One region of the Bacillus sp. HSf4 genome, then DNA from elsewhere that is predicted to be linked to it. Evidence: predicted binding sites of a transcription regulator. Region 1 holds the regulator's gene; each other region holds the start of a gene.
What was found. Region 1 encodes Rex, which represses fermentation and respiration genes when NADH is low (regulators of the CRP and FNR family bind a similar motif). Its sites were predicted from a motif close to TTGTGAAATATTTCACAA; they were not measured.
Positions count from the first base shown of each region.

Region 1 (3,795 bases):
CCTCGCTCTGTTTGCCCAGTCGATTGCCGCTTCAATCGAAATGAACCTGCTTGGGGTCAAACCGGAATCGGAAAATACGCAGCACATTATGCAGCTCATTAACACAATACCGCTGATGATATTCGTCTCTTCCGTATTCGGTCCGATTCTCGAAGAAATCATTTTCAGAAAGATCATTTTCGGCGCTATTTACGAAAAAACGAATTTCTTCATTGCCGCTCTGTTCAGTTCAGTGCTTTTCTCGGTTGTCCATATGGATTTCTCACACCTGCTCATTTATGCGGCAATGGGATTTACGTTCGCCTTTTTATACGTCAGAACAAACCGGATTATCGTTCCGATTTTCGCCCATGTCGCCATGAATACGCTCGTTGTATTGATTCAGACTTTCCAAGGGCCTATTGAAGAATATTTGGAACGGCTCGAGAAAATGCAATTGATTATTGGAGGATTTTTATGATGAGAAGCCCTGTGTTTTGGGGGGTCATTTATTTATTGACAGGCGTGCTGTTTACTTACCTGGCATCCACCTCACCGGGAGGCATATGGTCTTTTTACACCATTCTGTTGATGCTTTTCGCCGCCTATAATATCAGTATTTCCTTCAAAATGTTCGCCTTGTCGGGCAGAATGAAGCGAAAAAAATAAAGAGCCCTTTCGAGCCATTCCCTTTCCGCGGGAATGGCTCTTTATTTGCTCTGGTCTTTCAAAAACGCCTGGTTTTCCTCCTGGATGATCGTTTTTTGCGCCTGTCTGTAAGAGATTCTTGAAATCACGATACTGAGCTCATAAAGCAGCAATAAAGGCACAGAAACCATTAAATGAGACAATACTTCAGGCGGTGTGATGAGCGCCGCGATAACAAACAAAACAAAATAGGCGTACTTTCTGATTCTGGACAAAAACATGGGCGTCACCAAACCGAGCCTCGTGATAAACATGATCACGACAGGCATCTGAAACAATAAGCCAAAAGGAAGCGTTAATTGCAGCAAAAACTGAAAATATTCATGAATTCCGATGACCTGATTGACGTTCAAATCATCGGAGATCCTCGTCATAAAATCGACGACAAACGGAAATAAAATAAAGTAAGAAAAGGCAATGCCGCCTAAAAAAAGTATGATCGATACCGGAATATAGCTGAGCGTCACTTTACGCTCTTTTTGATACAGCCCGGGGCTGACAAAAGCCCACAGATGATATAAAAGAAGCGGCGAAGTCAAGACAGCGCCGATGATGAAAGCAAACTGCACATACACAAACAAAGGGTCAGTCAGCTTAAACGCGTTAAGCGTGAGCAGCTTTGCTTCATCCGTCTGCTGCAGATAAATGATCAGCGGCTTTGCCAAAAAAAAGCCTGCTGCAACAAAAACGACAAAAAAGAAAAAAATCATCATGAGTCGTCTTCGAAGTTCTGTAATATGTTCTACCAGCGACATTTCTTTTCCCTTCATAAATGTCATCCTATCTTACTGATCTTCCTTCTTTTTATCCGTATCGTCGTCAGCCAACCCTTTTGTCGCATTTTTAAATTCCCGCAGCGTATTTCCGGCCGCTCTTCCAAGCTCCGGAAGTTTTTTCGGGCCGAATACTAAAAGCGCCACCACGACGATTAAAATAAAGCTTCCAGGACCGATTGGCATCAATGCCTGCCCCCTTTCCTTTACTTTTAAGCTTCCCGTTTTTCACTTGTCATTCATTGAATAATGCTTCAGAAAATACACGAGTGACTGCAGTTCAACCGCCAAATCTATATGATGAATTCGAATGTGGTCCGGCACATTCAAACGAGCCGGCGTAAAATTTAAAATCCCTTTAATGCCCAGCGCGACCAGCCTGTCTGTGATGGATTGCGCGGCTTGGGCCGGAACCGTCAAGATGGCGACGGGAATGTCATCCGTCATATGTTCTTCAAGGGCGTTTAAGTCATAGACCGGAACGCCGCCCACCTCGGTGCCGATTTTATTCTCATTGATGTCAAAAGCCATGGCAATTTTCGTATTGTTGTTTTTGATGAAATTGTAATGGAGAAAGGCTGTCCCTAAATTCCCCACACCGATGAGTGTTACGTTTGTCATTTCATCCTGATCAAGCGTCTTTCTGAAAAAGGACAACAGATAATTGACATTGTAGCCGTAACCTTTTTTGCCGAGGGCGCCAAAGTAGGAAAAATCCCTGCGTATGGTAGCGGAATCGACCTTGACGGCATCGCTCAGCTCAGCGGATGATACACGCTGTTTTCCGGATGCATGAAGGTTTTTTAGAAAACGATAATATAACGGCAGCCGTTTTGCTGTCGCTTGCGGAATTTTTGAATGATCCATGTTCATAGACGATCCTCCATGTTTACATCAGCTTTTTCCTTTTTGTAGCCACCGTTTTTCCCGCCAGTCTTTTCGAGAAGACATGTCGGTCCTATCACCATTCCCTTATCCGCCGCTTTGCACATGTCATAGACGGTCAACGCACAGACGGAGGCGGAAGTTAACGCTTCCATTTCCACACCTGTACTCCCTCTCGTCTTGACTCTAGATTGAATATGCAGCACGCTTTTCTGTTCTTTTTCCTCCCACCGAAAGGCAATATCAACTCCCTTGAGCGCGATCGGGTGGCACATCGGGATGATGGCGGAAGTTTGTTTTGCCGCCATGATTCCGGCAACCTGAGCCACTGCCAGCACATCGCCTTTCCCGATTTCCCGGTTGTTGATTTTTTCATGTACTTCTTTATTCATGGACACACTTGAGACGGCTACTGCGGTGCGGACTGTAGCTTCCTTTTCACTGATGTCAACCATCCTCGCTCTGCCCTGTTCATTAAAATGTGTAAATTCATTCATGATCAAAACTCTCCTTATAACGATCATACACTATTTTTTTCGTTCTGTCTTTTTCTTTTGGTTAAAATCTTCCAGACTTCACTTAATTGTTTGCTGACTGCCGGTTGATAGGCTACACTTAAAATAGCAGACAAGAGGTGAAATATCATGATGATCTTGCAAGTCAATCAGCTCGCAAAATCGTTTGGGGCTGATACTATTTTAACGAATATAAAGCTGGAAGTCAGATCAAAGGACAGGATTGCGATCGTCGGACGCAACGGAGCCGGAAAATCGACTTTCTTAAAAATCATCGCAGGAAAGCTGTCATATGAAAAAGGTGAAATCATCAAGCCGAAAGATTTAACGATGGGCTACCTGGACCAGCACTCAGGGCTTGATTCAAAGCTGACGATTAAGGAAGAACTGCTGTCGGTATTTGAATTTCTCAAGAAAATGGAACAAGAGATGCGTTCGATCGAAGAGCAAATGGCGCATGCTGATCCGGGCAAGCTGAACTCTTTAATGAAAACTTATGACAGGCTGCAGCAGGAGTTTAAAGACAAGGGCGGCTACCAATATGAAGCCGAAGTCAGATCCATCATGCACGGACTTGGTTTTGCCGGGTTTGATGATAACGCCCGCGTTCAGGACTTGAGCGGAGGACAGAAAACGCGGCTCGCTCTCGGTAAAATGCTTTTGACAAAGCCCGATCTCCTCATTCTCGATGAGCCGACGAACCACTTGGACATCGACACGCTGACATGGCTTGAACAATATTTGCAAAACTACAGCGGAGCGATTTTAATCGTGTCCCATGACAGATACTTTCTCGATAAAGTTGTCACACAAGTTTACGAGATTTCCCGCTCCCAGAGCAAAAAATATATCGGAAACTACAGCTCTTATCTTAAATTGAAGGCAGAGCATCTTGAAAAAGAAACGAAGCTGTATGAAAAACAGCAGGATGAAAT
Region 1 is NZ_CP120679.1:685,290-689,084, reverse strand. It holds gene P3X63_RS03475 (CPBP family intramembrane glutamic endopeptidase) at 1-460, shown strand, start outside; gene P3X63_RS03470 (YdiK family protein) at 460-648, shown strand; gene tatC (twin-arginine translocase subunit TatC) at 690-1,466, opposite strand; gene P3X63_RS03460 (twin-arginine translocase TatA/TatE family subunit) at 1,473-1,646, opposite strand; gene P3X63_RS03455 (redox-sensing transcriptional repressor Rex) at 1,689-2,333, opposite strand; gene moaC (cyclic pyranopterin monophosphate synthase MoaC) at 2,330-2,842, opposite strand; gene P3X63_RS03445 (ABC-F family ATP-binding cassette domain-containing protein) at 2,990-3,795, shown strand, end outside.

Region 2 (3,795 bases), 780 kb from region 1:
GAGAAAGCCATTCCGGCAATGGTTGATGCATTATGCACTTTTTCGCGCGCCAGTTCGTCACTGCCGTTTTTGTACGCCTTCGGCAGGTATTCGAATATCAGCTCGATGGCTTTCATCGCCAAGCCGTCGGTATAGTCGTTGGCCATGCAGGATACATACGATTCAATCGCGTGTGTCAGGACGTCCATCCCTGTGTCCGCTGTAATGTGCTTCGGCACCGTCATGACAAACTGCGGATCGATGATCGCTACGTCAGGCGTCAATTCATAATCAGCGAGCGGATATTTCGTATTGGCCTCCTTATCTGTAATAACGGAGAATGAGGTGACTTCAGAGCCGGTTCCTGATGTTGTCGGGATCGCCACGAACTGTGCTTTATCGCCCAATTTCGGATATTTGGCGATGCGCTTGCGGATGTCCAGGAATTTTTGTTTTAATTCAAAGAATTTCGCGTCAGGGTGCTCATAGAACATCCACATTCCTTTTGCGGCATCCATCGCAGAACCTCCGCCAAGAGCGATAATGACATCAGGCTCGAATTTAGCCATCATGTCGACGCCGTTCATGACCGTTTCAATAGATGGATCAGGTTCTACATCGGAGAAAATTTCGCAATGAACGTAGTCCGGGCGTTTCCTTAAGTAGTGAAGGACGCGGTCGACATAGCCCAGCTTCACCATTCCCGGGTCTGTCACAATGAACGCTTTTGAGATGTTCGGCATTTTCGCTAAATATTGTGTTGCGTTTTTTTCAAAGTAAATTTTCGGCGGCACTTTAAACCATTGCATGTTAACATTCCTTTTTGCCACTTTTTTCGTATTGATCAAGTGAACGGCACCAACGTTTGTCGATACAGCGTTCCCTCCGTACGTCCCGCAGCCGAGTGTCAAGGAAGGCATATAAGCGTTGTAAATATCGCCGATCGCTCCCTGGGAAGACGGGGCATTGACGATGATCCGTCCCGCTTTCATCCTCAGGCCGAATTGCTCGATCGCGTCTTGATCTGTTGTGTGAATCACCGCAGAGTGGCCGATACCGCCGAACTCCAGCATTTCTTCAGCCCGTTTTAAGCCTTCCTGGAGTCCGTTCACTTTGTAGCAGGCCAAAACCGGACTTAATTTTTCTCTTGAAAGCGGGTATTGCGGTCCGACACCTTTCAGCTCGGCAATGAGGATTTTCGTGCCTTCAGGAACCTTGATGCCTGCCATTTCGGCAATTTTGCATGCGGGCATACCGACGATATCAGCATTGACGGCACACGTATTTTCATTGATCACCAATTTTTCTACCTTTGTTTTTTCGTTTTCATTTAAGAAATAGCAGTTGTTTATCGTCATTTCGGCTTTGACGTCTGAATAAATGTTTTTATCGATGATGACGGCCTGTTCTGATGCGCAAATCATGCCGTTGTCGAAGGTTTTCGATAAAATCAGATCATTGACGGCTTGCTTGATGTTTGCAGATTTCTCGATATAGCACGGTACATTTCCCGGTCCGACGCCAAGGGCGGGTTTTCCTGAGCTGTAAGCGGCCTTCACCATGCCGGCGCCGCCTGTGGCAAGGATCAAAGATACTTTCGGATGGGTCATTAAAGCCCGGGTTGCTTCAAGTGAAGGGGTTTCAATCCACTGAATGCAGTGTTCGGGAGCCCCCGCTTTGACCGCCGCATCTCTGAGGATTTTTGCCGCTTCACTGCTGCACGTTTGTGCGGATGGATGGAAGGCGAATATAATTGGGTTTCTTGTTTTCATTGATATCAGGGATTTGAACATCGTGGTCGATGTAGGGTTTGTCACAGGTGTCACCCCTGCAACGATACCGACAGGCTCGGCGATTTCGATGACGCCCTCATGTTCATCCTCGTTGATGATGCCGACCGTTTGATTGGATTTGATATTGTGATAGACATATTCTGTGGCAAACATGTTTTTGATGATTTTATCTTCGTATACCCCGCGTTTTGTTTCCTCTACAGCGAGCTTTGCGAGGGGCATATGCTGATCAAGCCCGGCAAGCGCCATCTGCTTGACGATGGCGTCGATTTTCTCCTGGTCCAAGCGGCGGAATTCTTCCAACGCCTTCAGCCCTTTTTCGACTAAACGGTCAATCATGTCTGAGACATTTTGCTTTTGTTTGAGTTCCTTTTCTTCAACTGCCATTGCAAACCCTCCAATAACTTGATAGGAATCTGATTACAATAGAATTGCCAGAGAATGTTTGTGAAACATTTCACAAGTTGTGTTAAAAAAATTTTTCCCGTTGATTCAGGCCGTTTTTTTGTGGTCTCATCTCCTTGTATTTTTGAATGAATTTATCATAACACGGATTTGAAATAGAAGTTTGTGAAATGTTGAACAAAGTATGAATCCTATTAAAAATAGGACTTAGGACATATATCTGGATTTCTCAGAAATAAAACTGCACATCCAAGAAGATGTGCAGTTCATCTGTCATTCATACCAATCCGTATGAAACACGCCTTCCATATCCGTGCGCTCATACGTATGGGCGCCGAAATAATCGCGCTGCGCCTGCAAAAGGTTTGCGTTGGAGCGGCCTGTGCGGTAGCCGTCATAATAAGAGAGGGCGGTGCTCAGGCACGGGAATGAGATGCCTGAGCTGATCCCTTCACAGACGACTTTTCTGAGTCCTGTTTGGTATGCCTTGAGCTTTTCCGCAAAGTACGGCGCCGTCAGCAAATTGGACAGGTCCGGCTGTTTGCGGAATGCATCGCTGATCAGATTTAAGAAATCGGCGCGAATGATGCAGCCGCCCCGGAAAATCAGGGCGATATCATTTAACGGTAGATCCCATCCGTACAGGTCGGACGACATTTTATATTGGGCGAAGCCTTGTGCATAGGCGCAGACTTTCCCCATATATAAGGCTTGTCTGACGTAATCGATCCACAAATCCTGATCCAGGTGTTGAGCTTTTTTTTCCGGCCCGGCAAGGATCTTCTCCGCGGCGACCCGCTCGTCTTTTAAAGACGACAGGTAGCGGGCGAATAACGATTCCGTGATAATCGATGATGGGATGCCATTGTCGACGGCTTGCAGGCTTGTCCATTTGCCTGTGCCTTTTTGGCCTGTTTTATCAAGGATGACATCAATCAGCGGTTCACCCGTCTTTTCATCTGTTTTCCTTAGAATGTCCGCGGTGATCTCGATGAGATAGCTTTTCAGCTCGCCTTCGTTCCACGTTTCAAAAATGTCAGCGATTTCATTAACGGATACATGTAATTGGTCTCTTAAAAATGTATACGCTTCCGCGATCAGCTGCATATCGGCGTATTCGATCCCGTTGTGGACCATTTTCACAAAATGCCCCGCACCTTTTGGTCCGATATATACACAGCATGGGTCATCTCCCACTTGCGCAGCGATTTTCGTCAAAATCGGAGCCGCTTTTTCATAGACATCCCGGTCTCCGCCAGGCATGATGGAAGGTCCTTTTCGAGCGCCGACTTCACCGCCGGAAATGCCGATGCCCAGGTAGCCGATTCCCTTCGCTTTCAGTTTTTCATATCTTCGTTCTGTGTCTTGGTAGTGGGAGTTGCCGCCGTCCATGATGACATCCCCTTCTTCAAGCAAAGGAATGAGTGAGTCAATCACTGAATCGACCGGTTTTCCCGCTGTGACCATTAAAAAGATTTTGCGCGGTGTTTCTAATGACTGAACGAAATCCTGAAGCTCGTAGTACGGATTGAGTACCTTTCCATCAGTCTTTTGGACAAGCTGGTCGGTTAAATCCCTTGTGTAATTATAGACTGCGACCTGTTCCCCTTTGCTGGCC
Region 2 is NZ_CP120679.1:4,329,191-4,332,985, reverse strand. It holds gene adhE (bifunctional acetaldehyde-CoA/alcohol dehydrogenase) at 1-2,159, opposite strand, end outside; gene gnd (decarboxylating NADP(+)-dependent phosphogluconate dehydrogenase) at 2,451-3,795, opposite strand, start outside.
Region 2: adhE (bifunctional acetaldehyde-CoA/alcohol dehydrogenase) is a predicted target of Rex. The motif match lies at 2,218-2,235, and genes of this name have one in related genera.

Region 3 (3,795 bases), 1.4 Mb from region 1:
CTGACGCTTTACGGTTTCGGTGTTTTGACCGTTGCCGTATGCGCGGGAATCGGCAATGGTGTCGTCTTTAAATTGGTCCCGTTCTACTTTCCGACAAACCAGGCGGGAATTGTCAATGGCATCGTCTCAGCGATGGGCGGTTTAGGAGGCTTTTTCCCGCCGCTCATCCTATCGAGCGTTTTTCAGGCGACAGGCCAGTATGCGATCGGCTTCATGGCGCTGTCTGAAGCGGCGCTTGCCAGCTTTGTGATTGTGGCATGGATGTACTTTCAGGACATGAGAAATTCGGCATCGAAAACAAACACAAACAATATATAAAAGCCGGAATATGAAGAACCTGAGACTATTGGTCTCAGGTTTTTTCAGGACTTTAGATTCACGTTCACAAGATTGTTATTTTTAAAAGGCTGAACGGGCTCAAGTTAACGTTACAATAGAACTGCAAAAGGGGTGACACTCAATGAACATGTCTATTCGAAAATCCGACACAGATTTGCTCTCAGCCGATCTGTATCATTTATTGGAATCGATCAGTACGAAAAGAAAAATCCGGCAGGATACATTCCTTTTTCAAGAAGGCATGGATGCTGAAGAACTGTATCTCATTCAGTCAGGACTCGTCCAAATCGGTAAATTAACGTCTGACGGAAAAGAACTGACACTGAGAATGTGCAAAAAAAATGATATTGTCGGGGAGCTGACGCTTTTTTCTGATGAAGCGAAATATATGCTGAGCGCTAAAGTCCTCTTGGATGGAGAAGTATTGGTCATCAATAAAGAAAAGCTCGAAAAAGAACTGATTCAAAATGGTGCCTTAACCTTTGAATTCATGAAATGGATGAGCACTCATTTGCGAAAAATCCAATCCAAAATCCGCGACCTTCTTCTCAATGGCAAGAAAGGCGCGCTGTACTCCACCTTGATCCGCCTTGCGAACAGCTACGGCATCACGCGAAGCGACGGCATTCTCATCAACATCGTGCTGACAAATCAGGAGCTGGCGAAATTTTGTGCGGCCGCTAGAGAAAGCATCAACCGCATGCTGAGCGATCTTAGGAAAACCGGTGTCATTTCAATTGAAGATTCCGGAAAAATCGTCATCCACCAGCTCAACCATTTAAAGCGTGAAATCGACTGTGAAAACTGCCCTCTCGAAATATGTAACATCGACTAAAAACAGAGAATAAACAAGGACAGAGCAACGAATTGTCCTTGTTTTTATATTCTCAGCAAAAAGACGCTGACCACTGTCAAAAACACGCAGGCATTCACCAATTCAAAGATCCCGATTTTCTTCACCGACAGTTTCCGCCCGTAAAAAAGCCAAGCTCTGATGCTGCTCGGAATCAATCCGACAACAGCCCACCCGGCTCCAAACCCCAACGACAAAATCGGCAGGACCGTATGATAGCCCCAAGAATACCATTTAAACCGCTTGTTTTTCTTTTCGCGGATCATCGATTTGACGTAAAAGGCGCTGCCGGTGAAAAACAGGATCGATTGAATGAAAATGAACCATGCCCAGCCGTCCAGCATCCCGGCACCGATCCAATAGCTTGCTACTCCTCCCGCGCTGAACACGCCGATCGCCGCGATATCGTTCAACAGCGCCCTGTCGTTGTTTGTTTTCGCATAATAAAGATTGATGAGAAACAGCGGAAACAGAGAGACTCCCAAGAGCACGAGTCCCGGTTCCATCCATACGGCAATAACCAGAAACGAGACGGCCGGAATGCTGTAGACCCACGCCCATTTTTGATAATAAGCAGTTTTCTTCTTTTTCACCATCATCGTCACAGGAAAAGCAGCCAGGTACAAAAACAGCCAACCGATAAACAGCGGTACATGCCGGCCATCCGCTCCGCCGCCAACCACACCGAGAATAAAAGGAACCGCAAGCATCGCCCAGGCGCCGTGCTGCTTCGGTATCAACACTTTCATCAGACATCCTCCCTTCTATTCCATTATAAAAAGTTTCACTCTATCACAAAGTGACATTTTGCATACAGAAGTGTGAATTATATCACTGCCATTTATAGCCTGTCACTCTATACTTGAGCTAACATATAGAAGGAGGATGTTCTATGGACCGGTTTGACTATTTATTATTCTTGAAAAATCTTCCGATGTTTTTCGGGGTGCCCCTCCCCATCGTCAAAAAACTGCTGAAAAACGGAAAGGTGATTGATATCGCCTCATCCCGCCCTTCCCGGTCGTTCCTTCATGCACAAGCCGTCTATTTTGTGTTAAAAGGAGAAGTTCAATTTTCGGACAGAAGGCTTCCGGAGGAAGCCCGCACCATCGCCGAATGGGAAAAGGGCGATGTTTTTCCCATCGACCAAAAGGGAGAGCCGTTTTTATCTCCGTTTATTTCGGTCAAAACCACCGCAGAAACCGCTGTTCTTGAAATTCCTTTTCATATATTCAAAAAAATGATGACCTACAATAAACAGCTGCAAGTGAACTTTCTCATTCTGCTTCAGCAAAATTTATTTTGTTCCTATCAGCTGTTTTTACGCTATCTCCACTCCTCTTCAGAAGACGACGATTGAGAAGGGCGGCCCCCCTTCTCTTCTTTTTTTGAAATGTGATCTACTTAACTTTTTTTCTCCTCTATTTCCGCTACGCTACAGATGAATGCTCTTTAGGAAAGGACAGATCAACCATGATACATTGTGATTTTCAGAAAGCTCCGTTTATCGTCATCTGGGAACTGACAAGAGCTTGTGAGCTGAAGTGCCTTCATTGCCGGGCATCTGCGCAAAATATGCGGGATCCGCGGGAGCTCTCCCTTCAGGAAGGAAAAGAATTGATCGATCAAATCCATGCCATGAACAACCCTCTTTTGGTCCTGACCGGAGGCGACCCATTAATGAGAGAAGATGTTTTCGACATCATTGAGTATGCCGTCCAAAAAGGGGTCCGGATATCCATGACACCGAGCGCGACACCGAATGTCACGAAGGAAGCGATCAAAACCGCCAAAGATCTCGGCTTATCGCGCTGGGCTTTCAGCCTGGACGGACCGAACCGCGAGATCCATGATCATTTTAGGGGGACAGACGGATCTTTTGATTTAACGATGGACGCCATTCGGCACATCCATGCGTTCGGTTTGCCCCTGCAGATCAACACCGTCATTTCAACATATAACATCGATTATTTGGAGGAAATGGCACAGCTGATTGAAGGATTGGATTGCGTGCTGTGGAGCGTCTTTTTCCTTGTTCCGACCGGGCGCGCCAAACGGGAAGACATGATTTCTCCCGTCCAACACGAAAAAGCATTTTTGTGGCTCAGCCGCTTGGCCAAAGAAGCGCCTTTCGATATTAAAACAACAGCGGCTCAGCACTATAGACGGGTCGTGATTCAGCAAAAAATGCGTGAAGCGAAAGATCCCCACATGCAGATCCGCTACGAGCACGCTTTAGAAAAAGGCAAAATCGATGTGATCGGCGGCTTGGGACGCGCTCCTAAGGGCGTGAATGACGGAAATGGCTTTATGTTCATCTCCCATATCGGTGATGTGTATCCGAGCGGACTCCTGCCGGTTCAAGCCGGAAACGTCCGTGAGCAGCCGCTGGCCGATATTTATTGCGAGTCAGCGATCTTTAAAGATCTAAGAAATCCAGACATATTGAAAGGAAAATGCGGTGTCTGCGAATTCCGCCATGTTTGCGGAGGTTCTCGCTCACGGGCATATGCTCTGACAGGTGACTATTTGGAAAGCGACCCGAGCTGCATTTATATTCCGAAAGCATTGCGCTAATCTTTGTGATCTGCGTCACAATTTTC
Region 3 is NZ_CP120679.1:2,066,689-2,070,483, reverse strand. It holds gene P3X63_RS10625 (nitrate/nitrite transporter) at 1-318, shown strand, start outside; gene P3X63_RS10620 (fumarate/nitrate reduction transcriptional regulator Fnr) at 461-1,174, shown strand; gene P3X63_RS10615 (YwiC-like family protein) at 1,219-1,941, opposite strand; gene P3X63_RS10610 (cyclic nucleotide-binding domain-containing protein) at 2,085-2,552, shown strand; gene P3X63_RS10605 (TIGR04053 family radical SAM/SPASM domain-containing protein) at 2,666-3,769, shown strand.
Region 3: P3X63_RS10615 (YwiC-like family protein) is a predicted target of Rex. The motif match lies at 2,012-2,029, and genes of this name have one in related genera.